3 regions of the Rossellomorea sp. H136 genome follow, and region 3 is predicted to be linked to each of the others. Evidence: a T-box and tRNA genes for the amino acid it is inferred to sense, from the RefSeq annotation. Region 3 holds a T-box; the other regions hold tRNA genes.

Region 1 (7,916 bases), 1.7 Mb from region 3:
AAAGGGAAGGTTTCAGGAAGAACAATGGAAATTCAACGTCTTATTGGAAGGGCGTTAAGATCTGTAGTCGATTTGGACGCATTAGGAGAACGTACAATCTGGATTGATTGTGATGTCATTCAAGCAGACGGCGGGACAAGAACGGCTTCGATCACAGGAGCTTTCGTTGCCACGGCAATCGCAGTGGCTAAGCTCCAAGACAATAAAAAAATCTCTTCTTTTCCACTGAAAAGTTTCTTGGCAGCCACAAGTGTGGGGATTGTTGAAGAGCACGGGGCGGTTCTTGATTTGAATTATATTGAAGATAGCAGCGCATTAGTGGATATGAACATCATCATGACGGGTGAAGGCGAATTTGTAGAGCTGCAGGGAACAGGGGAAGAAGCAACCTTTACAATGGACCAATTGCATCAACTGTTAAAACTTGGACAAGAAGGAATCCACGAGCTATTCCAAATTCAGCAGCAATCATTAGGTGAAATAGTAAAAAGATTTCAATAAAGGGATGAGATTGTAGATGACAAAACGAGTGATCATAGCCACGAAAAACAGGGGAAAAGCAAAAGAATTTCAACATATGTTTGCTCCATACGGATATGAGGTACAAACATTACTAGACCTTCCTCAGATTGAAGATGTTGAAGAAACCGGTGAAACGTTCGAGGAAAATGCTATACTAAAGGCTGAAACGGTTGCGCAGGAATTAGGAGAATTGGTGATTGCTGATGATTCCGGATTGGCCATCGACGCCTTGGAAGGTCGCCCGGGGGTGTATTCTGCACGTTATGCGGGTAAAGAGAAGAGTGACGAGGCGAACATAGAGAAGGTATTAAATGAACTTGAATATGTTGAAGAATCCGACCGTACCGCACGTTTTCACTGTGTTTTGGCAATTGCCGGGCCAAATAGGGAAACTAAAACCGTCAAAGGGACATGCGAAGGCATGATTTTGCAAGAAAAAAGAGGAATGAATGGGTTTGGGTACGATCCGATTTTCTACGTTCCTACTCTTCGAAAATCCATGGCTGAACTAACACAAGACGAGAAGAGTCAAATCAGCCATCGTGGGAATGCATTAAAAAAACTCAAGAACATAATCTCAGACTTTATTTAAAGGGTGAGTAGAATGAAACTATTGGTCGTAAGTGATAGTCACGGATCAAAAGAAGAGCTATTGGAACTATCAGAGAAATATCAATCTACAGTAGATGCCATGGTACACTGCGGAGATTCCGAATTAAGTGCAGATGACCAGTCTTTATCCCCCTATCTGGTTGTGAGGGGCAACTGTGATATGGATGCCAGGCTACCCGAAGACCTTGTTGAAAAGGTAGAGGGCCATTCAATCATGGTGACGCACGGTCATCTTTATGGGATTAAAATGTCACTGATGAAGCTGCGTTATAAAGCTGAAGAAGTTGGAGCACAATTTGTTTTCTTTGGCCATTCTCATACACTCGGTGCAGAATTGAATAATGGCACATTGTTCTTGAATCCGGGAAGCATCCTTTTGCCAAGAGGCAGGAGAGAACGAACCTATGCATTGGTGGAAGCAAATGATCAGGAAATAAAGGTAACTTTCTTAACTCATAATCATGTAGTTCTGGACGAATTGACTCAATCCTTTCAATTGTAAAATCATTGTGAGAGCCTGCCGCGGCGGGTTCTCTTCCACTATTACAGATAGAAATAACGACCCTGAAAAAATTAAATAAAACTTTTTTTGAAAATCTGTTGACTTATTGATGCTATGTGAATATAATAAATATTGTCCTTGAAAAACAAATTACGTCCCAGTAGCTCAGCAGGATAGAGCAACGGCCTTCTAAGCCGTCGGTCGGGAGTTCGAATCTCTCCTGGGACGCCATATATCCTACATACACAAAGCTTACCTGAAAAGGGTAGGCTTTTTTTGTTATCCAAAAGATATCGTGCTAAACTAAAAGCAACTAAAAAGTATAGGCAGGTACGTTTAATGACTAAGGGAAACCATGAAGGAAAAGGAAAAATCGTACAGTTTCCAGGATTGAAGGATCGGCTGCTGGAAAAGGGTGTGCAGGCACTTGAGAAAGGAGAGGTTCATGAATCCTCTCAGTTGCTCACGCAAGCCTATGAATTAGAACCTGATAATCCCGATATTAATACTGCACTCGTGCTATCTCTTTATGAAAGCAAGCAGTATGACAAAGCAGGATACATATGTAAAGAGATGCTCCTAGAAGGGATCGGGGACTACTTCGAGGTCGTTGATATGTATTTGATGATTCTTATCCAGCTTCATCAGCACGGAGAAGTGGTCGACACGATCAACGCCCTGTTTGATGAAAAAGAAGTGCCCTTTGAAAAGGAAGAACATTTCAGGAAGCTTCTACAATTCAGTGAAAAAGTAATGAACGGAAAAGCGACAATTCCTGAAGAAGCATCAGAAGTGGATCACTCGTCTATCTTATCCGAAAAGAGCCTGGAAGAGCAGACGTTGATCGTGGCACAGTTGGTTCATCGTAACATTCAACCATTCATTGGGGAGTTGCAATCAGTTTTAAAGGATTCAGCCGCCCACCCATTTCTGCAAACAATGATCTTAAATGTTTTAAGGGAGCATGGAATGGATAAAGAAGTAGTTGTAGCGAAGTTTGGGGTGGAGGAGCAGGTGTCTCCTTCCTCTTTGGAAGATGTGTTCGAGTCTGATTTCTTTAAGATGGTCACAGACTCTTTGGATGATCTTCTGGCACAAACGAATCCTACGCTATTTCAGCACGCTCAAGAATTATTGAAAAGGCATACCTTTCTTCTCTATCCATTTACAATTGAGGAGGAACCAAAAGCAATCGCTTCGGTGTATGCTTACTACACGGCAGGGATGTTTGCCGATGCAATCCTTGAAGAAGAGTTAAAAGACCAGGTTGAAAACACACAATCTCAGTGGATTCTAACAAGACTTACGGAACTAGAGGAAATTTCCTCTCCTAATATTTAAATGCTCTCTGTTGAAAGACAGTGGCTGTATGTTATAATGTAATGGTTGTAATGTAAAAGTTTTTCATATATTTACGATGATAGTGCTAGATTCATACGGGACTATCTACTACTATGCGTAAAAATACAAGATCAATTATAGATTGTTGGAGGGAACAGTATGTCTGCAAAATGGGAAAAGCAAGAAGGAAACCAAGGAGTACTTACAATTGAAGTTGAGGCTGCAAAAGTAAACGAAGGTTTGGACGCAGCATTCAAAAAAGTTGTAAAACAAGTTAACGTACCAGGATTCCGTAAAGGGAAAATGCCTCGTGGAATGTTCGAAAAACGTTTTGGTGTTGAATCACTTTACCAAGATGCATTAGATTTCATCTTACCTGAAGCGTATGCAAAAGCAATCGAAGAAACAGGAATCGATCCAATCGACCGTCCGGAAATCGATGTTGAGCAAATGGAAAAAGGCAAAGAGCTAATCTTCACTGCTAAAGTACAAGTGAAGCCAGAAGTGAAGCTTGGAGAATACAAAGGTCTTGAAGTAGAAAAAATGGAAACAGAAGTAACAGCTGAAGATGTTGAAGCTGAACTTACTTCACTTCAAGAAAAACAAGCTGAGTTAGCTGTAAAAGAAGAAGGAAAAGCTGAAGATGGCGACACTGTAACAATGGATTTCGAAGGATTCGTTGACGGTGAAGCATTCGAAGGCGGCCAAGCTGAGAACTATTCTCTTGAGTTAGGTTCAGGTCAATTCATCCCAGGTTTCGAAGAGCAATTAATCGGGGTTGCATCTGGAGAAGAGAAAGAAGTAGAAGTTAACTTCCCTGAAGAATATCATGCAGCTGAACTTGCTGGTAAGCCTGCTACATTCAAAGTGAAAGTTCACGAAATCAAAGCGAAAGAACTTCCGGCATTAGATGACGAGTTCGCTAAAGACGCTGACGAAGAAGTTGAAACGCTTGCTGAACTAAAAGAAAAAATCGAAAATCGTCTTCAAGAGTCTAAAAAGAATGAAGCTGAAACAGCCGTTCGTGAAACTCTTGTAAATAAAGCTTCTGACAATGCTGAAGTTGAAATTCCAGAAGTAATGGTTACAGCTGAAGTAGACCGTATGATGCAAGAATTCGAACAACGTCTACAAATGCAAGGTATGAACCTTGACCTTTACTTCCAATTCTCTGGTCAAACAGAAGAAGATCTTCGCGGTCAAATGAAAGAAGATGCTGGTAAACGCGTTCGCACAAACCTTACATTGGAAGCAATCGCTGCAGCTGAAAACCTTGAAGTAACTGACGAAGAAGCAGAAGAAGAAGTAAACAAAATGGCTGAACAATACAACATGTCTGCTGACAACATCAAACAAGCACTAGGCGGCCTTGACACACTTAAAGCTGACCTTAAAGTACGTAAAGCGGTAGAATTCCTTGTTGAAAACAGCAAAACTGTAGCATAATAAAAATAGCAAACAAGGCGCGATTTCTTCGTGCCTTGTTTTGTACACTGAACGGTCATATTACACCGTATTTTGGCTCATTCGTGTGAAACGAATGTTTCACACGCTTTTCAGCAGAGCTGAAAAGTTGCCACAGAAACAAAAAACGAATGAGCAAACGAGTTTGCTTCAGGTGTTTTTTGTTTCTGTGGCAAAATGAGCCAAAATACTATACTCTATCTAATAAGAAACTTTATCCATCAAACAAGAATAAGAACCACTATTTTTGGAAAAAGCTTATTAAACGGGGTTGCATTATTTTTCACCAGGAACATACATAATTAGATTTCTTACATTACCTGACTTCAATTGGACAAGATACTAACTAACAATGTAAAATATTTGCTAAAATGCGTGTTACATAATAAGATGATTCTTAAGAATCGTATCAATTTCTTTACGAACATATAATATGATAAAATGCAGTACATAACTTTAGGTAATGGGATGTAAGAAATCGTTCGTTTATTGAAAACAGAGCACGATTTTATGAAGTTTTAACTAAGGGGTGAAAATCATTGTTTAAATTTAATGATGAAAAAGGACAACTAAAATGTTCTTTTTGCGGAAAAACACAAGACCAAGTTCGTAAACTAGTCGCTGGACCAGGTGTGTATATTTGTGATGAATGTATCGAACTTTGCACAGAAATCGTAGAAGAAGAGCTTGGTACGGAAGAAGAAGTAGAATTTAAAGACGTTCCGAAACCTCGTGAAATTCGGGAAATCCTGGACGAATACGTAATTGGTCAGGACCAAGCAAAGAAATCTCTGGCTGTAGCCGTATACAACCACTACAAGCGTATCAACTCAAGCAGTAAAGTCGATGACGTTGAACTGTCCAAGAGTAATATTGCGATGATCGGACCGACAGGTAGCGGTAAGACATTACTTGCTCAAACACTTGCTCGTATTCTTAACGTTCCTTTCGCCATTGCTGACGCCACTTCACTAACTGAAGCCGGTTACGTAGGGGAAGACGTAGAGAATATTCTATTGAAATTAATCCAGGCAGCTGATTACGATGTAGAAAAAGCTGAAAAAGGGATCATCTACATCGATGAAATCGATAAAGTAGCACGTAAATCTGAAAATCCATCGATCACTAGAGACGTTTCAGGTGAAGGTGTTCAGCAGGCACTTCTGAAAATTCTTGAAGGTACGGTAGCAAGCGTTCCTCCACAAGGTGGTCGTAAGCATCCTCATCAGGAATTCATCCAAATCGATACGTCCAATGTACTATTCATTTGTGGTGGAGCATTTGATGGAATCGAACAAATCATTAAACGCCGTTTAGGTCAAAAGGTGATTGGTTTCGGTTCTGATCCTAAAAACGCAGAAGTAAAAGAAGACAAATCCCTTCTTTCCAAAGTTGTGCCTGAAGATCTATTGAAGTTTGGATTAATTCCAGAATTCATCGGTCGTTTACCTGTGATTTCAAGCCTTGAGCCTCTTGATGAAGAAGCGCTTGTTGAAATCCTGACAAAACCAAAAAATGCATTAGTAAAACAATATCAAAAAATGCTTGAATTAGATGATGTGGAGCTTGAGTTCACTGAAGATGCTCTGCTTGAAATCTCTAAAAAAGCAATTGAGCGTAAAACAGGTGCCCGCGGACTACGTTCTATCATCGAAACCATGATGCTGGATGTGATGTTCGATCTTCCATCCCGTGATGATATTAAAAAATGTATCATTACAAAAGAAACAATCCTTGAAGATGCAGTTCCGCATCTAATGCTCGAAGACGGGACGATGATTGATCCTAACGAAGAAAAGACATCAGCTTAATAGCTTAAAGTAAAGCCAAGAATGATTTTTCATTCTTGGCTTTTTTTAAGGTTTAAGATAAAAAAACAATGCTTGATTCGCAAAGCTTGTTGTTATTAACATAATCTCTGCCAAGGCTCTGTCAATTAGTGTGTGCTGGATGGTGAGTGGGTTTTAGTGAAAGAGCTTAAAGGTGTGGAAGAAAAACTAACTACCGGAAAAAAGAATTCTGCTTCCTTAAAAGTATCAACCTCACTTACCTTTTAAAGTTGTTTGCTAAAGGTTTGTTATTATTAAATATTTCCTTAAAAGAGACATTCTCAGAAAGTTGATTGGAACGGAGGGTGCTCGACTCCTGCGGGAATAGCGGGAAAGTTGAGACCCCACAGGACAAAGCCCGAGGAGGCTCAACTCACGCCACGCGGAAAGCGAGCACCTGGAGTGGAAATCATCCATTACATGCTTAGTAGCAATTAAAATTAACTCCATATTTCTTTATTTTACTCATTTTAGAACCAGAATTTTTTTGTTTATTCCCACAGGGTCAAGGAGATACTAACCGATAACAACTTGTATCTACTTGGAGGGAGACGAATGAGCTTTACTAGCATCGCTTTGTTTATCCAATTATTCTTCGGAATCATCATTGGATTGTATTTCTGGAACCTATTGAAAAATCAGCGAACGCAAAAAGTTTCCATTGATCGTGAGTCAAAAAAAGAAATGGAAGAGTTACGGAAGATGAGATCCATTTCATTAACTGAACCTCTTGCAGAAAAAGTAAGACCATCAAGCTTTGAAGATATTGTTGGCCAGGAAGATGGAATTAAAGCCTTGAAAGCAGCATTATGCAGTCCGAACCCTCAGCATGTGATCATCTATGGTCCACCTGGAGTTGGGAAAACCGCAGCTGCCCGGCTGGTCCTGGAAGAAGCCAAGAAGAATATAAAATCTCCTTTTAAACCTGCCGCTGTTTTTGTTGAACTGGATGCCACAACCGCACGTTTCGATGAACGGGGAATTGCCGATCCATTGATTGGGTCTGTCCATGATCCTATATATCAAGGAGCTGGAGCTATGGGACAAGCGGGAATTCCCCAGCCGAAGCAAGGGGCTGTAACAAATGCCCATGGAGGAGTATTGTTCATTGATGAAATAGGAGAATTGCATCCTATACAAATGAATAAGTTATTAAAAGTACTGGAAGATCGCAGAGTGTTTCTTGAAAGTGCCTACTATAATGAAGAAAATCATCAAATCCCTACCCACATACATGATATTTTCAAAAATGGCCTTCCGGCTGATTTTCGTTTAATCGGTGCGACCACCCGTACGCCAAGTGAAATTCCGCCGGCCATTCGTTCGAGATGTATGGAAGTTTTCTTTAGAGAGCTTGAGCACGATGAAGTGAAAAAAGTAGCTGCAAGAGCCGTTGAAAAAGTAGAAATGACGATTAGTGACAAGGGTCTTGAAACGCTTTCCTCCTATGCCCGTAATGGACGAGAAGCGGTTAATATGGTCCAGATTGCGGCTGGAGTGGCCATTACGGAAAACAGAAAAGAAATCTTTGATCATGAACTCGAATGGATTATCCAATCCAGTCAGCTTTCTCCCCGCTATCAGAAAAAAATCAATGAACAAGCAACGATCGGTCTAGTAAATGGGTTAGCCGTAACAGGCCCTAA
Region 2 (7,916 bases), 860 kb from region 3:
GGATGATTTTTTATATTTCAAAAGGGCTTACCCTTTTAAAAGCTCTCTCGCTGCTCCTTCATCCGTGATGAGCACGGTTTTCGGTGGAGCACTCTTCATATACGCCCGAATCGCTTTCGCCTTCGAGCTGCCGCCTGCGACGGCGATGACGCTTTCGATGTGACTTAAATCTTCCAATTGCAGACCGATCGTTGGCACCTTATGTACCACTTCACCCGATTCGTTAAAATAATAACCAAATGCCTCCCCGACAGCATGACCATCTATGATTTTCTCAAAGTCCTCATCAGTGGTCTTTCGTCTTTCAGCCATTGTGATAGCATCTCCAATCCCATGGAGAACCATGTTAGCCGATTTGATCAAATTCAATACTTCTTTGATCATCGGTTCTTTCATGAAGGACTTGTATACCTCTTTACTAACCTGATCCGGCACATATAAAACACGATGTCGCGTTCTCGTATGCTCAGCCATCTTGGCACATATGGTGTTAGCCTGGTTTTTAACGTCTTCTCCAATTCCACCCCGAGCAGGAACAAACAAGGTAGAGTCAGAGAAATCCGGTGTAAGCATCTCTGCTACAGCGGCCATCGTCGAGCCTCCAGTCACAGCGATGATAGTATTTCCTTTCAGGCGACGTTTCATACTAGAAGCTGATGCACGCCCTAATTCTTCTTTTACCCAAGGAGACTCATCACTATTCCCAGGAACGATTACAATTTCATGAAGATTAAGTAAAGATTTTAATTCCTGTTCCATAACGTTGATTCCTGAAACTTCTCTCATCATGCTTTCAAGGCTTTCCAAAAGCTGAATGCCATCCTCCGTCATGATCATGCCAGAGGTTTTGATATCAATGAGATCTTGGTTGTTCAGAAACTCCACTTCGCTTCTCAGTACACGTTCGGTCAGGCCCATGTTCTGAGCAAGACTTCTGCGTCCGACTGGCTGCATGAACCGGATGGAACGAAGAATTTGATGCCTTTTTTGCATAACTTCAAGCAGGTCAGGTAATAATCGCTTTTGTATGTCAATTAAAGATTCCATAGATAAAAGCTCCTTCAAATGAAGTGAGTGGATATGATGGACTTTTTAAGTCCCGCATAGACATATTATGTCCCACTACCTTCAAAAAAAATTCATCCCTGCTTTCAAAATTCATTTTATCAGGGTATGAATCGTAATTCAACTAGAAACTATCGGGTTTTTTCATGTAAACGCTTGCTTAGCGTAAAATAATCAATTTGCCCATATTGGAGGATTTCCCCGTCCGACTCCACGACTGGAATCATCAATCCGAAACGTTCGGTCAAATCGTCACTTTCATCAATGTCGATTTCTTTTATTTCGAATCCAAGTTCATCCTGAAGTAACTTTAATGTAATTTTTGCGTCTTGGCATAGTCCGCATTGGTTTCGTGTATAGAATAGGACTTGTTTCATGCTTTTGCCTCGCTTTATTATTGGTTGAGAACTGGCTTGTACCAGGTACAAAATGAATTGAATGTACCTGGTACACGAGAGCGGGATTGTACCCTGGTACACCGTCTATTCATACCTCTTCCTCATCGTGGAAGAAGCAATTCCTAATTGATCGCGGTATTTCGCTATCGTTCTTCTAGAAACATCATACCCATTCTCCAATAATAGATTCACTATTTTCTGATCAGATAGGGGCTTTTTCTTGTCTTCTTTATCAATAAGCCTTTGCAGCTCATTTTTTACAGAAGTGGCAGAAGCTACTTCTGATTCATCGAGCTTGACCGATTTGATCGCCGAGGTAAAGAAGTACTTCAGTTCAAAAATCCCATATGGAGTTTGCATATACTTACCCTTAACAGCCCGGCTGATGGTCGATTCATGAACATCGATTTCGTCTGCCACCTGTCTCAAGGTCAATGGCTGAATCGCTGATGGTCCCTTTAAAAAGAAGGATTTCTGCTTTTCGGCGAGCATCTTCCCCACTTTCAGGATGGTTTGCTTTCGCTGGCGTAAACTTTGCAGCAGCCACTGGAAGTCCTGCTCCTTTTCCTGGAGATAAGACTGAACTTCCTTGTCGGGATGATGTTTCAGAAAGTCCGTATACTCTTCATTATAGGTGACATTGGTCGTAGTCCCGTCATATAAGGATACGGCTACCGTATGACCATCGATCACTTTTACAACAAGTTCAGGAATAATATATTCAGCGACATGCTGTGAATACTTTGAACCTGGTCTTGGGTTACAACACTGAATATAATCAGCCGCATGCTGTATGTCTTTTAATTCAACATTAAGTTCCCTGGCGATTGTTTTCCATTTCTTTTCGGCAAAAGCCTGAAAATGGTTTTCTATGATCATCGTAACCAGAGGAGGGACATTGGCTTTACGTTGCAACTGAAGAGATATACACTCTTGCAAAGATCTGGCTCCAATCCCGGCAGGCTCTAAATCTTGCAACCTATTAATATAGGCTCCCAGTTGAACCATCTCCAAATGATGGTTTTCAATGAATGATTCTTCATCTATACGTAAATACCCGTTGTCATCCAGGCTGTAAATTAGTTCTTTCATTACCTTTTCATCCCGAGAAGTAAGCGATTTCAAATTTAATTGAACAGATAATGCATCCGCAAGGGATCTCTTTGGCACGGAAACATATTCGTACCAATCCACCGTGTTTTCGCGATTGCCGGCGTTTCGTTTAAACGTGTGAGGTTCTCGTTGATGAAGGGGGTCTTGCTTAGGCGGTTCTATTTGTATAAGGGGATTCTCCAATTGCTTAGCTTCTAGATAAGCATTCAGTTCCATCGTAGAATATTGGAGGATGGTGATGGCTTGAGAAAGCTGTTGCGTCATTTGAAGTTTTAATTGTTGATTTTGAAAAAGTCCTGCTTTCAAATTCATGATTCTTTACCTCCCATTTATTTATTCTACAATAAAAAACGTTGTTCGTTAATGGGAATTAGTTGGTAGTTGGTGGGGTTGTACTATATATATGTCTCCCCATAACTTTCATAGCGTAGGTTTGTTTAAATAAAAACTGTAATAACAACAGGCTTTTTAGTAAATACAAATTAAAGTAAAGAATACTCAAAGAAAAAAAGCCCCAACGCTTGTAAAATATCCCTACAAACTCAGGAACTAATTTGAACTACAGTACACCCCCAGAGGGGATCGAACCCTCATTTCTCAGAACAGGAAACTTAAACGTATTTACAGCCTCCAAATGTCATCGGAGTATAATAGTGAGTATACTTGTCCTAAATATTTCTATAAGACACTCCCTTACGCTATAATATTTTTGGGAATTATTAAAGTGCCTTTTTTAAACTTCATCAACATCATCGGAAACTGGAACGAACCCAATAAGATGTGGTATGGAGTAAATTCCTTTTCGATTAGGAGGACCAGACAGCTCTAGTACAAATGTTCCACAACTTACTTTTTTGACGACACCTCTAATATTTGGCGGCCTACCAGCTGGTGGGGGTGCAGCCGTTATCAATTCAATTTCAATTCCTTCTTCCTTAGCCTTCATCAATGCGAACATCAATTCATTAAAGCTTTCTTCTTTTATCGACATCTACAATCACCCCCCTTCCTTAACTATATTATTAAGAAAATAGGATAATCGTGTGAGGAAAAAGTGGAGAATATTGGTTCTATTTTACGTAAAAAAACGAGGCTGGGATAGAACTAAAAAACCACGATAAAAAGACGAACAATAGAAGTGTAGGTTCTTCATACCGCTAATGATTTCCGTGCAAGACTACGCTTTCCGCGGGTAGCCCGTGAGCCTCCTCGGCAAGCCTGCGGGGTCTCACATAATCTCCTTTCCCGCAGGAGTCTTCGTCTTGCACTCCAATCAACCGCTGGAAACAGCTAAAATCAAATTTCGAAAATAAATAATAAACCCGAACAAATCTGCACTCTAAGAAGCAGGTTTGTTCGGGTTTGACTTAGGCTAAAAAACTTTTGTCCCAGCCTCGTCTCAAAGAGAGGATCTTATGTAGACCCCCAAATACAAAAAAGCTCCTATGCTTGTAAAAACTCATTACAAACACAGGAACCGGAACTCATTAGATTTAGTACGCCCTCGGAGGGAATCGAACCCCCATTTTAAGAACCGGAATCTTACGTGCTATCCGTTGCACCACGAGGGCATGAAATGAATGACTGTCACGAATATATATTATAAGCTAGAAATTGCTTGTTTGCAATACGTTTTATTGTTTAAAAAAGGAATGAGTGGGTATGATGTAGAAAGGATTTATATACAGTGTAATAAAGGAAGCGTTTAGTTTGACCTTTATTGACCATGGGTGTATGATTACAGTACAAAGTGAATAAGTTATTCAGAAAAATAAAAAAGGATTTCTAAGGAGGAACGAGGATGAATTTAATTCCTACAGTAATTGAACAAACAAACCGCGGTGAACGTGCGTATGACATTTATTCACGTTTATTGAAAGACCGTGTAATCATGCTTGGAAGCGGCATTGATGACAATGTGGCAAACTCTATTGTAGCACAGCTTCTTTTCCTTGAATCTGAAAACCCGGAGAAGGATATTTCAATTTACATAAACTCTCCTGGCGGAAGTATCACAGCGGGTATGGCAATCTATGATACGATCCAATACATCAAGCCTGATGTACAAACGATTTGTATCGGTATGGCTGCTTCAATGGGTGCGTTCCTTCTTGCAGCAGGTGCGAAAGGCAAGCGATTAGCCCTTCCGAACGCTGAAGTCATGATTCACCAACCACTTGGTGGAGCTCAAGGTCAAGCTACAGAAATCGAAATCGCAGCGAAGCGTATTCTATTCCTACGTGAAAAACTGAATCAAATCCTGGCTGATCGCACTGGTCAACCACTTGAAGTGATTTCAAAAGATACAGATCGCGATAACTTCATGACAGCTGAAAGAGCGCTTGAATATGGATTGATCGATCGTATCATCACTCGTAACGATATGAATAATAAGTAATCATGAAATCCCCCTTGCACAATTTCGCAAGGGGGTTTTTATTTTGACCCGCGGAGGTTTAGCGTCTAAAAATTTGAAACAGTGAACTGAAGGATTGATCCATTCTCGAAAGTAGAACTAAAAAAAGCCAATGACCACTCCCAGGTCATCAGCCTTTTCAAGGGTATGAAGTTGATCTTATGCTTCTTTTTGAACGAAACCTTCGAGGGCAACCAGTGCTTCTTCTTCGTCGCTTCCGTCCGCTACCAGCGTAATGGAAGTACCCGTAGAAATGGCTAAACTCATTAAGCCCATGATGCTTTTCGCATTAACCTTTTTCCCATCCTTTTCCAAGAAGATTTCAGATGAGAAGCGGTTCGCCTCCTGTACGAATAATGCAGCCGGTCGTGCTTGAAGACCTGTCTTCAATTTTACTTCTACTTGTTTTTCCACCATAATCATTTCTCTCCCCTTTGTCCTTATTTAGGTTTGAATCTTTTCTCCCGCCCTGAGTTTCTCAGCAAGCTGGTCAATTTTACGTAAGCGGTGATTAATCCCTGATTTACTGATAGTGCCGCCTGACACCATTTCCCCTAGTTCTTTCAACGTAACATCTTGATAATTCACTCGTAATTCTGCTATCTCCCTTAATTTATCGGGTAATATCTGTAAGCCTACATGCCTTTCAATAAACTTAATGTTTTCGACCTGTCTTAAGGCAGCACCGATGGTTTTATTCAGGTTAGCCGTCTCACAGTTTACAAGACGGTTAACGGAATTTCTCATATCCCTGACAATCCGTACATCCTCAAATCGCAGCAGGGCATTGTGAGCCCCGATGATATTCAAGAACTCCGTAATTTTCTCTGCTTCCTTCAAATACGTAATGAAGCCTTTTTTTCGTTCAAGGGTTTTACTATTCAACCCGAAGGAATTCATCAGCTCGGACAACGCATCGTTGTGTTCAGAATAAAGTGAAAAGATTTCTAAATGATACGATGAGGTTTCCGGGTTGTTTACCGAACCACCTGCAAGGAACGCTCCTCTCAAATATGAACGTTTGCAACATTTCTTTTTGATCAAGTCTTCCGATATATTATGGATAAAGGTGAAATTTTCACCCAGGATTTTCAGTTCTTCAAGAATCTTTTTAGTATCTTCTTTGATTCGTACAATGTAGACATTGTTTTTCTTCAGCCGCATCTTTTTTCGAACCAGAAGCTCTACCGGGGTGTCGTACCCCTTTTTGATCAATGTATAGATTCTTCTGGCAATGGCGGCGTTTTCGGTTTGAATATTGACGACGAGCATTTGATTTGAGAATGACAGCGAACCATTCATTCGGATCAATGCGGATAATTCTGCATTGGCGCAGCAATCTTTCACTTCAATATTGGTCAGTTCTTTTTTTGTTTCGGACGCAAACGACATCCCCATCACCTCCTAGCAAACGCTTGCACAACCTTATACAAAAGAAATTTTTGTAGTTTAGCTGGTTGATTTTTTAAGATAAGAATATATGATATCAGCGACCTTCTCCGTGTTATGGCGAACAAGATGGTTGTCATAGGAGAGAATCTCTTCTGCAATCACTTCTAAGCCCATGGATTTCAATTTATCTACATCAAAGTGGACAGGACTCGCTTGTTCTTCACTATATCGGGCCTGCACCTCATCGGGTACCTGCTTTTTGTTGACCAGGATATAATCAATACTTGGCGTTTCCAAATGATCATATAATGCCTTTACGTGATCACTTGCTGAATAATCCAATGTTTCCCCTGCCTGGGTCATGATGTTGCAAATATACATTTTCTTCGCTTTCGCCCTGCATACAGCATCGCCAATTCCCGGAACAAGAAGATTCGGTAAAATACTAGTATATAGGCTTCCCGGACCCATCACAATTAAGTCGGCTTCCTTTATTGCCCGCAAGGTTTCACCCAGTGGCTTGATGCAATCCGGCTTTAAGAAGACCCTTTTGATCTTCTTACCGGCTTTCGGAATGGTCGATTCTCCCGTGACAATCGTTCCATCCTCCATTTCCGCCTTTAAGATGACGCTTTGATTGGCTGAGGGCAGCACCTTCCCCTTCACGTTCAATACCCTGCTCATTTCCTGAATCGCATGGACAAAATCACCTGTAATGGAAGCAAGGGCTGCAATAATCAAGTTTCCTAAAGCATGGCCGGAAAGTTCATTCGTTGTTTCAAATCGATGCTGAAACATTTGTTCCACCAGTGGCTCCACTTCTGAAAGAGCAGCCAGGACATTTCGTATATCTCCCGGGGGAGGAATATCCAGGCTGTCACGCAAACGTCCGGAACTGCCACCGTCATCTGCGACAGTGACAATGGCCGATATATCAATAGGGTGCCGTTTCAATCCCCGGAGAAGGACCGGTAAGCCCGTTCCTCCTCCGATCACGACGACCTTGGGTGTATGTGTCATGTTGTTAGACCCTTTCTCTTCTGAATATCCCGATGAGAAATTTTCGTTTGATAGTCATTTTCAAAATGATGGCCAAGATACTCTGCCAATGCAACCGACCGATGCTGCCCCCCAGTGCATCCTATCGCTACCACAAGCTGGCTCTTTCCTTCCCGCTTGTATTGAGGAAGCATGAATGACAATAAATCGGTTACTTTCTCGATGAATTTATTCGTTTCATTCCATTTCAATACGTAGGTGGACACTTCTTCATCCAATCCCGTTTTCGGTCTCATATGATCGATATAGTGAGGATTTGGCAGGAAACGTACATCAAACACCAAATCAGCATCGATCGGGATTCCGTGCTTGAAACCGAAAGACACGACATTCACCGTGAAAATCGTCTTCTTGTTCACCGAGAATTCCGTTAGAATCTTTTCCCGAAGCTCTCTTGGCTTCATGGTTGAAGTCGTATAAATTAACTGCGCACGTCCTTTTAACTCTTCAAGGAGCTCTCTTTCCTGACGAAT
Region 3 (7,916 bases):
GCCATTACCTAAGACGTTAACCCAAGACTATTAAACTGATTGCTCGAGAAACATTGGACAGACATATTCCCCCTTTTTTCACGATATACTAAGTAGTAGTAAAGAGGAGGGGTAGGTATGGAGAGAATGATGTTTGATTTACAAACATTAAAGGAAATCAGAAAGAAGGCAGATGAAATTTCATACTACTGTATGAGCCGAGATCAGCCAGATCCTCATCGTGTAAGCATGGCGTTAGATCAGGTGTGTCGTGCACTTGCTATGTTTGCAGAAACGGAAATTCATCGAATGGAGAATCACCATATTCCTTATGACCCCGAAAGTTATATTAAAGGTCGTCTTGGGATTGCCTATCGATCTGTTCTCCAAGTCCCGCAAGAAGATTCCAATACAGCATAGTAAAAGAGGTTGACCCAAGAATTCAAGGGCATCTAAGTCACGAACACATTATAGAAATAAATCAGAGACTCTGAAAGAATTAGGACTGGTCCTTTAAGGATGACATCACTCATCGTTTTGGGTCAGCCTCTTTTTATTTACTAATCTAAAAGTTAGGTGACGATATTCATGACGATGTTTTCGGATGTATTGTTGGTCTGTAATGGGAAGGCAGGTCAAGGAACGTTAGAAGTTCTGTTAAAGGATGCTGTGCCCCCTTTATTAGATATCTGTACGAACTTAATTATTCATAAAACGAAAGAGAAAGGCGATGCCGAAAGAATTTGTAAGGAAAGGGGTAATCAATATGAGCTGGTGGTCATTATGGGTGGTGACGGAACGATTCATGAGGCCATCAACGGATTGGCAGCCTTAGAAAAACGACCATTGGTAGGCATCCTCCCTGGAGGAACGTGTAATGATTTTGCACGCTCGTTACATATTCCCATGAATATTGGACAAGCTGTCCGACTCATCACCGATCGTCCTTTTAAAAAGGATATAGATATCGTCAAAGCGGACGAGCGGTATTTCAGCAATTTCTGGGGAACGGGGCTGGTCGCAGAGACGAGCGATAATATCGATGGGGGGTCAAAGAGTGTCCTTGGAAAACTGAGCTATTATATTAGTGCGTTTCAATCCATTCAGGAAGCCCCAATCTTAAATGTAAAGGTAACAACGGAAAATGAGGTGATTGAAGAGGAAGTGGTGATGCTATTGGCCGCTAATGGACGTTCGATAGGCTCTAACCCACTGCCGAACTGCATTGATATGGAAGACGGGTTGATGGATATTTACGTCGTCAGGAAAAGCGGGTTACCGTTATTAAAGGAATTTCTCGTTATCAAAAGTACAGGCAATATCAGCGAACAATATGACGATATTATTCATATTCAAGCAAGGGAAGCCCATATCGAACTTGGACAGAATGAAAAGCTTGATATGGATGGGGAATTATATGAAGGAACCAGGCAATCTCTTCAAGTGTTAAATAAGCATCTGCGATTTCTGGTTGGAATATCAGAATAAAAAGCGAGCAAGGGTGATTATTTGTCACCTTGCTCGCTTTTTCTATGATTATACAGTTTTCTTTCTCTTCTTTATAACCAAGTATACAAGATAAACGGCGATTAAGACGCCACAAGCACCAAGCGTAAGAAGTGTAAAGTTCTCTTCAATGAAAGGTTTTGCTTTAGCTCCGAGCGCTAAAATAATTGCACCTTCAAGGAAGAAACGAATTCCTCTTCCGATAATCGACCAGATCACAAGTACTCTGATCTTAACACCGGAAACCCCTGCGAAAATCGTGAAGATCTTATAAGGTACAGGTGTAAGTCCTGCGATTAAAAGAGCCATTGCTCCATATTTATTAAAGTATTCCTCTACCTTTTGAATCCTTTTTTCAGAGAAGAAATACACAAGGATCGGTCGTCCAAGTTTCTTACCAATCCACCAGCCAAGTAGGGCTCCGATAACGGAAGCAACAGTCGTATAAAGTGCATACAGCAATGCGCTATCCGGATTGGCAATCGCTAATGGAATCAGTAGTACATCAGGTGGTATAGGGAAAAATGATGAATCGGCGAATGAAACTAGAATCAGTCCCCATACACCATAATCCATTAACCATGCTTCGAAAGCGTGAAGTAGTTCAGACATAAATTGAGTAATCTCCTTTATTGATCAAGCGTTATTTTCGATTTTAATGGAACATAAGAAAGTATATCACTTTTCACAAAAGGAGTCATGAATTATCCTGTATGGATGAAACGAATTCACGGAAGTTTTCTATTTATAACATTTAGCAAAGTTTGAATGAAAAAAGCTTTAAGCGAAATAATCTATTTCTCGGGAAATAGTGACAGAAATCATATTGATTCTACATTTCTGAAGGAGACTTCATTCCTAATAAACGTAATCCTTCCGCGAGGACAGTCGAAACAGCATGAACCAATGCTAAACGGGAGGCCTGCTGGGAGTCTTCTGAAATGATTTTAGTTTTTCCGTAATAACGATTAAAGCTTTGTGCGGTATCGACTAAATATTTGGCAATGGTTGAAGGCGCATAGTGTTTCCACGCTTTCTCGACCATCTCCGGCAATAATCGTAACTGTTTAATCACTTCCCAGCTTTCAGCATCGTCAAGCCCCTCAAACGTCAATGGAAGGGATCCACCCGCTTTTCTCAGAATGGATTGAGCTCTGGCGTACGTGTATTGAATGTATGGACCTGTTTCACCTTCGAAGGTCAGCATATGTTCCAGGGAGAATTCAATATCGTTCACACGATCATTTTTCAAATCATGAAAGATAATGGCTCCAACCCCAACATCTTTCGCCACCTCTGAAGCATTTATTAAGTGAGGATTTTTTTGCTTAATATTTTCTTCAGCCATATGAATCGCTTCTTTGAGAACCTCTTGGAGTAAAATGACTCTGCCCTTTCTGGTGGACATCTTCTTTCCATCTTTCAGATAAAGTCCAAAGGGGATATGTTTCATATCATCCGCCCAGTTAAACCCGAGTTTCTTTAGTACTTCCATCACTTGTTTGAAATGAATGGTCTGTTCCTGACCAACAACATACAAAGCTTCATCAAAGTGATGCTGACGATGGCGATACAGTGCTGCAGCCAGGTCTCTCGTAGCATAAAGGGTAGCTCCGTCTGACTTCTTGATGAGGCAGGGCGGGAGATTTCCTTCTAAACGAACGACTTTCGCACCTTCAGAGGTTTCGAGAAGGTCATGATCCTGAAGCAATGTCACGACTTCATCCATTTTGTCATTGAAGAACGCTTCGCCATTATAGGAATCAAATTCCACTCCGAGCAACGAGTAAATCGTTTTAAAGGCATGAAGTGATTCCTCTTTAAACCATCTCCAAAGCTCCGTTACTTCCGGATCTCCATCTTCTAATAGCTTAAAGGCTCTTCTTCCCTCTTTCTCAAGTGAAGGGTCCTTTTCTGCTTCCTCATGAAATTTTTTATATAAAATAAACAATTCAGCAATCGGGTTATCCTTCACTTTTTGTTGGTTTCCCCATTTATTGAATGCGACGATCAATTTCCCGAATTGTGTACCCCAATCACCGATATAATTGATTTTTTCTGTTGTATAGCCGCATTTTTCGGCAATGGTGGCGATGGAATTTCCGATGACTGTGGAGCGTAAATGTCCCATCGAAAATGGTTTCGCAATATTAGGGGAGGACATATCCAATACGATGGTCTTTTGATTTCCAAATTCATGACTTCCGTAATCCGCGCCATTCTCTAATATGGCTGAAACAATTTCCTTACCTGCTTTCACTCCATCAAATCGGATATTAACATAGGGACCAACTGCTTCCACTTTACTGAAAAAGGGAGAGGAGAGGGCATCGGCAATCTCACCTGCAATGACGTGTGGTGCTTTCTTCCATGATTTCGACAGCTGGAAGCACGGAAACGCCAGGTCTCCCAAATGAGAATGTTTTGGCGTTTCAATCAACTCGTAAAGATCATTCTTGTTCCAATCGGACAACACATTTGTGAGCGCATCGGCTACTATTAATTTTAAATCCATCATCAACACCTCCTGATAAAATCAAACACAAAAAAACCCGTCTCTATTCAACATAGAGACGAGTTTAGCTCGCGGTACCACTCTTATTCCCCAAAAAGGGCGCTCATTGTATAACGGGAGATCCCGGTTTTTCCCTACTAACTTCAAGAAAAACTTCTCAGAAGTGCGGTTCATCCCAGGCTTCACACCAGGCTTCCACCATCCCCGGTTCGCTTCCGATCCACGTCAGAATTACTCTCTTCATCTTCGAATATTCGTATATAATTACTATCATTTTACACATTCTGGAGATGAATGCAACTGTAATTAAGAATCTTCTGATGAGAACATATACGTTTTATGATGGAACCTCATACTGAATACAAGTCCCAGGGCCAGCATATTCCCCATAAGAGAGCTTCCCCCATAGCTGATAAAAGGAAGGGGTATCCCGGTAATCGGAAGTAATTGAATCGTCATTCCGATGTTCTGGAACACATGGAATGTAATCATACTGATAATCCCTGCGCATACATAGGCGTTGAACGGTTCTTTCGTGTCTAGAGCCGTTTTCGTCAGATGGTAAATCAACAAGAAGTATAAGCTGATCACGACACTTGCGCCAATAAATCCGTATTCCTCCCCGATCACACTGAAAATAAAGTCGGTATGATTTTCAGGGATATATACTTCTCCATCACTGTAGCCTTTCCCGAAGATCTGGCCGGAGCCAATGGCGTTAAGGGAGTTAATTAAGTGAAAACCTTCTAATTTTGCGTAGTTATAAGGATCTAACCAAGCATAAATACGTCCAAATTGATAAGGCTTTACATTTAAATATTTTTCAAGCAGCTCAGGAGCCCAAATCACAAGTGAAAGGATGATTCCCCCAAGCACTCCGATAGAAGCATATATCGGAACGATCAGCTTCCACGTAATACCTGAAACTAAGATGATTCCGGTCATGATGGCTAAAATGACAAGGGAGGTCCCTAAATCCGGCTGCTTCATAATAAAAGCAAGGGGAAGGAAAGTCGTCGCCCCGATTTTCACTAACAATTGAAAATCTGTCTGTAATGTTTTACTTGGATTTAGCTCATGATGATTTGTAATGATTCGTGCAAGAACAAGAATTAAGAACGTCTTCATAAATTCTGAAGGCTGTATCGAACCAAGCGGTCCCAGCATGAACCAGCTTTTGGCTCCGTTTCTGTAAGGGGCGATGCTTTCCGGTGAGATGAGTAATACAAGTAGCAGGAAAATCCCTGCACCGTATATGTACCAGGCAAGTCGCTTATACTGATCGGAATCAAGGAATAAGGCTCCACCAATAATAATTCCACCTACGACATACCAAAAAGCCTGTCTTATCACAAAGTTTGTCCCATATTGACCTGAGGTCTGGGCACTGCTTATTCCCATAGCACTAACGATAAAAAACAACATTAATAAAAAGAGAAGACCCCAATCGATCTTGTCAGCAAATCGCTGGCGAGTTTCCATAATCAATTCACCTGAATTTCTAAAGATTTCACATTCCTAGTCTAATAGAAATGAAGGGAAATTTCTACTCATGACCTGATAAAATACGGAAGTTCTGTTGGGGTGTGACAGGCATTAAACGACATTTGTCGAAATGAATTCAATGGTAAAGCCCATAGGAGTGGGATTCGAAAGAGGAAGAGTGAAAATTAATTCCATTTTTTACATAATTGTGATCATTATTTGTCTTCAGAATATGAGAAGAAAGTGCCGTGCCCTTAAACGCAACTGCGATTCCTTCCATTCCTATAAACCTAAATAGAAATAATTAAAGCCAACGGTCCTGCAATATGTCTATTTTCGACAATTACCTGCGACTTTTGTCATCATTTTGAAATGAAATAGAAAAGAACAAGTACCCTACATATTTGCTAAAATAGAAACTACGAGATGTGCATCGTGTCAATCAGATGGAGGGAATGTTCTTGAAGGCTAATAATCAGGTTAAAGATATCATCTATGTTCACAAGAATACGGATCGTCAGTATGTCGTTTCCTACGGGATCAATTTCAACGAGTTTGCTTCAAATGCCCGAAAACCATTGAAGAATCTACTTCTAATTAAACATCAGTACGAGCATGGCGCCTTTAATATACATACGCATATGGAGTATGTGGAACAGGATGAAATGAAGAAGATCATGAATGATGGAGTACAGAGCTATGGTGATTTCTGTTGGATTGACTTTGAAGAAGAAGTGGGAGTCGACGAATTGAACGGTCAGGAAATCGCGGAGCTTCTTTATATGGGACACGTCAAGCAACCCCTGAACCCTCCTTTTTATTCAAAGTTGAACAATCGTTACGCGTACCTTTCCCATGATGATGGGTGGTTTAATAAGATTTATTATCGGGAATTTGAGGACTTCTATCATATGTTAGGAGCGACGGTTTCTTCGAAATTGAGTACAGTCAAAGGCGGAAAAGGCTTATTTGGTATGAAGAAAGAGAAAGACTATCCTATCATCGGTCAAGAAGTGATTCATTCCTTTAGAGACAAATTAAAAGAAGGCATGGTCATTTCGTTGGAAAAAGCCATACTAACGAGAGGCAAGATAGAAATTCCTATATGGGTGATCGGTGATTATTACGATATGGACGAGATGGCGGAAGATTATAAGCAAATCCGTAAATCACCAGCAAACGGATTATTATCCTATGATCGCAAAACGAAAAGCTGGAGTGCTTTACTTCGGTAACGAGGAATGAAGGAGCGTGAGGGCTTGATAGAAATTCAGTTTCATGACAAATTGGTTCGAGGAGTGTTTCTCGAGCGTCTCAATCGTTTTGTGCTCGAGTGTCAACTTCCTTCAGGTTCAATAGATAAAGCCCACTTACCAGATCCAGGCAGATTAAAAGAACTATTGGTGCGTGGAAACCCGATCTGGCTTCAGGCATCAACCGATCCTAAAAGGAAAACAAAATGGTCAGCCGTCATGACGTATGATGCTCCTAATGATATGTATGTGTCTTTGAATACCCAATACCCGAATCGGTTAGTGCTCGAAGCCTTACAAATGGAAGTGCTGGAAGAGCTAAAGGACTGGCGGTTAGAAAAAGCCGAATTTAAAGTAGGAAGCTCACGCTTTGACTTCTTGCTCACCCACAAACAAAATGAACAAAAATTACTGCTTGAAGTAAAAAGTGTCACCATGGTAGAAGAAGGGATAGGGAAATTTCCTGATGCCGTCACGTCAAGAGGTGCAAGGCATGTAGAGGAGCTTACACATCTGCAGGCGAAAGGAAGCTATCAATCAGCTGTCCTGTTTATTGCTCAGCGAACGGATTTGCGCGGGATCACTTCCGCTCCTGAAATCGATCCCCATTTTTCCCGGGTCATGGAAGAGGCCGCAGATCAGGGTGTCCGATTTTTCGGAAGAAGCTGTATCGTGACACCAGAGCGTATTTCCTTAAATGGACCTTTACCTGTATATACAAAAAAAGATTGATCTTCACATCCATCATAGCGTGTGAAGATCAATCTTTTTTTGTTGCATCTAATCCACCTGTACTTCTGTTTTAGCTTTATAGTCCCTGTCTCCTTTAGCCGTTAACCAAACGGTCAATGTATAGGTACCGCTCCCGACATTGGGGAGAACAACTTTCTGGGAAAATTCTTCACCCTGTCTCACGGTGATCTCCTGGATCGCCTGGGTATACATCTTATTTTTTGAGTCCTTATACACTACTTCACCTTTATCGTTTCTAAGTTCAAAGTCAATGGTTTGTCCTGATGAAAAAACGAAGGTTTTCTCTTGCTCTGTTTGGTTCTTAATCGAATAGACATAGACAGCCTGACCGTTTCCATCTTGTTTCGTTAATGAAGGTTCCATTTCGCCTGCAACAATCCCTTTCTGTACAGAAATATCTTCACCAGCTCCTGAGTTTTTGTCCT

What was found. The T-box of region 3 lies ahead of argS (arginine--tRNA ligase). A T-box ahead of a tRNA ligase gene usually reads a tRNA of that ligase, here a tRNA-Arg.
Region 1: it encodes a tRNA-Arg, which carries the amino acid that the T-box ahead of argS (arginine--tRNA ligase) is inferred to sense. The anticodon was not compared.
Region 2: it encodes a tRNA-Arg, which carries the amino acid that the T-box ahead of argS (arginine--tRNA ligase) is inferred to sense. The anticodon was not compared.

What each region holds. Positions count from the first base shown of each region.
Region 1 is NZ_CM166371.1:3,497,661-3,505,576, reverse strand. Features, by position in the region: gene rph (ribonuclease PH) at 1-501, shown strand, start outside; gene ACYH0O_RS17975 (XTP/dITP diphosphatase) at 518-1,114, shown strand; gene ACYH0O_RS17970 (metallophosphoesterase) at 1,127-1,636, shown strand; tRNA gene ACYH0O_RS17965 (tRNA-Arg) at 1,791-1,867, shown strand; gene ACYH0O_RS17960 (tetratricopeptide repeat protein) at 1,976-2,977, shown strand; gene tig (trigger factor) at 3,137-4,423, shown strand; gene clpX (ATP-dependent protease ATP-binding subunit ClpX) at 4,981-6,252, shown strand; gene lonB (ATP-dependent protease LonB) at 6,826-7,916, shown strand, end outside.
Region 2 is NZ_CM166371.1:4,295,571-4,303,486, forward strand. Features, by position in the region: gene ACYH0O_RS21670 (sugar-binding transcriptional regulator) at 28-1,047, opposite strand; gene ACYH0O_RS21675 (glutaredoxin family protein) at 1,197-1,442, opposite strand; gene rpoN (RNA polymerase factor sigma-54) at 1,548-2,888, opposite strand; gene ACYH0O_RS21685 (hypothetical protein) at 3,310-3,567, opposite strand; tRNA gene ACYH0O_RS21690 (tRNA-Arg) at 4,076-4,147, opposite strand; gene clpP (ATP-dependent Clp endopeptidase proteolytic subunit ClpP) at 4,378-4,974, shown strand; gene ACYH0O_RS21700 (HPr family phosphocarrier protein) at 5,152-5,409, opposite strand; gene whiA (DNA-binding protein WhiA) at 5,437-6,384, opposite strand; gene ACYH0O_RS21710 (gluconeogenesis factor YvcK family protein) at 6,442-7,404, opposite strand; gene rapZ (RNase adapter RapZ) at 7,401-7,916, opposite strand, start outside.
Region 3 is NZ_CM166371.1:208,556-216,471, forward strand. Features, by position in the region: gene ACYH0O_RS01155 (Lmo0850 family protein) at 1-34, shown strand, start outside; gene ACYH0O_RS01160 (hypothetical protein) at 118-399, shown strand; gene ACYH0O_RS01165 (diacylglycerol/lipid kinase family protein) at 568-1,467, shown strand; gene ACYH0O_RS01170 (YqaA family protein) at 1,516-2,097, opposite strand; gene argS (arginine--tRNA ligase) at 2,318-4,000, opposite strand; T-box leader at 4,052-4,256, opposite strand; gene ACYH0O_RS01180 (FtsW/RodA/SpoVE family cell cycle protein) at 4,307-5,482, opposite strand; gene ACYH0O_RS01185 (hypothetical protein) at 5,941-6,720, shown strand; gene sfsA (DNA/RNA nuclease SfsA) at 6,745-7,470, shown strand; gene ACYH0O_RS01195 (BsuPI-related putative proteinase inhibitor) at 7,519-7,916, opposite strand, start outside.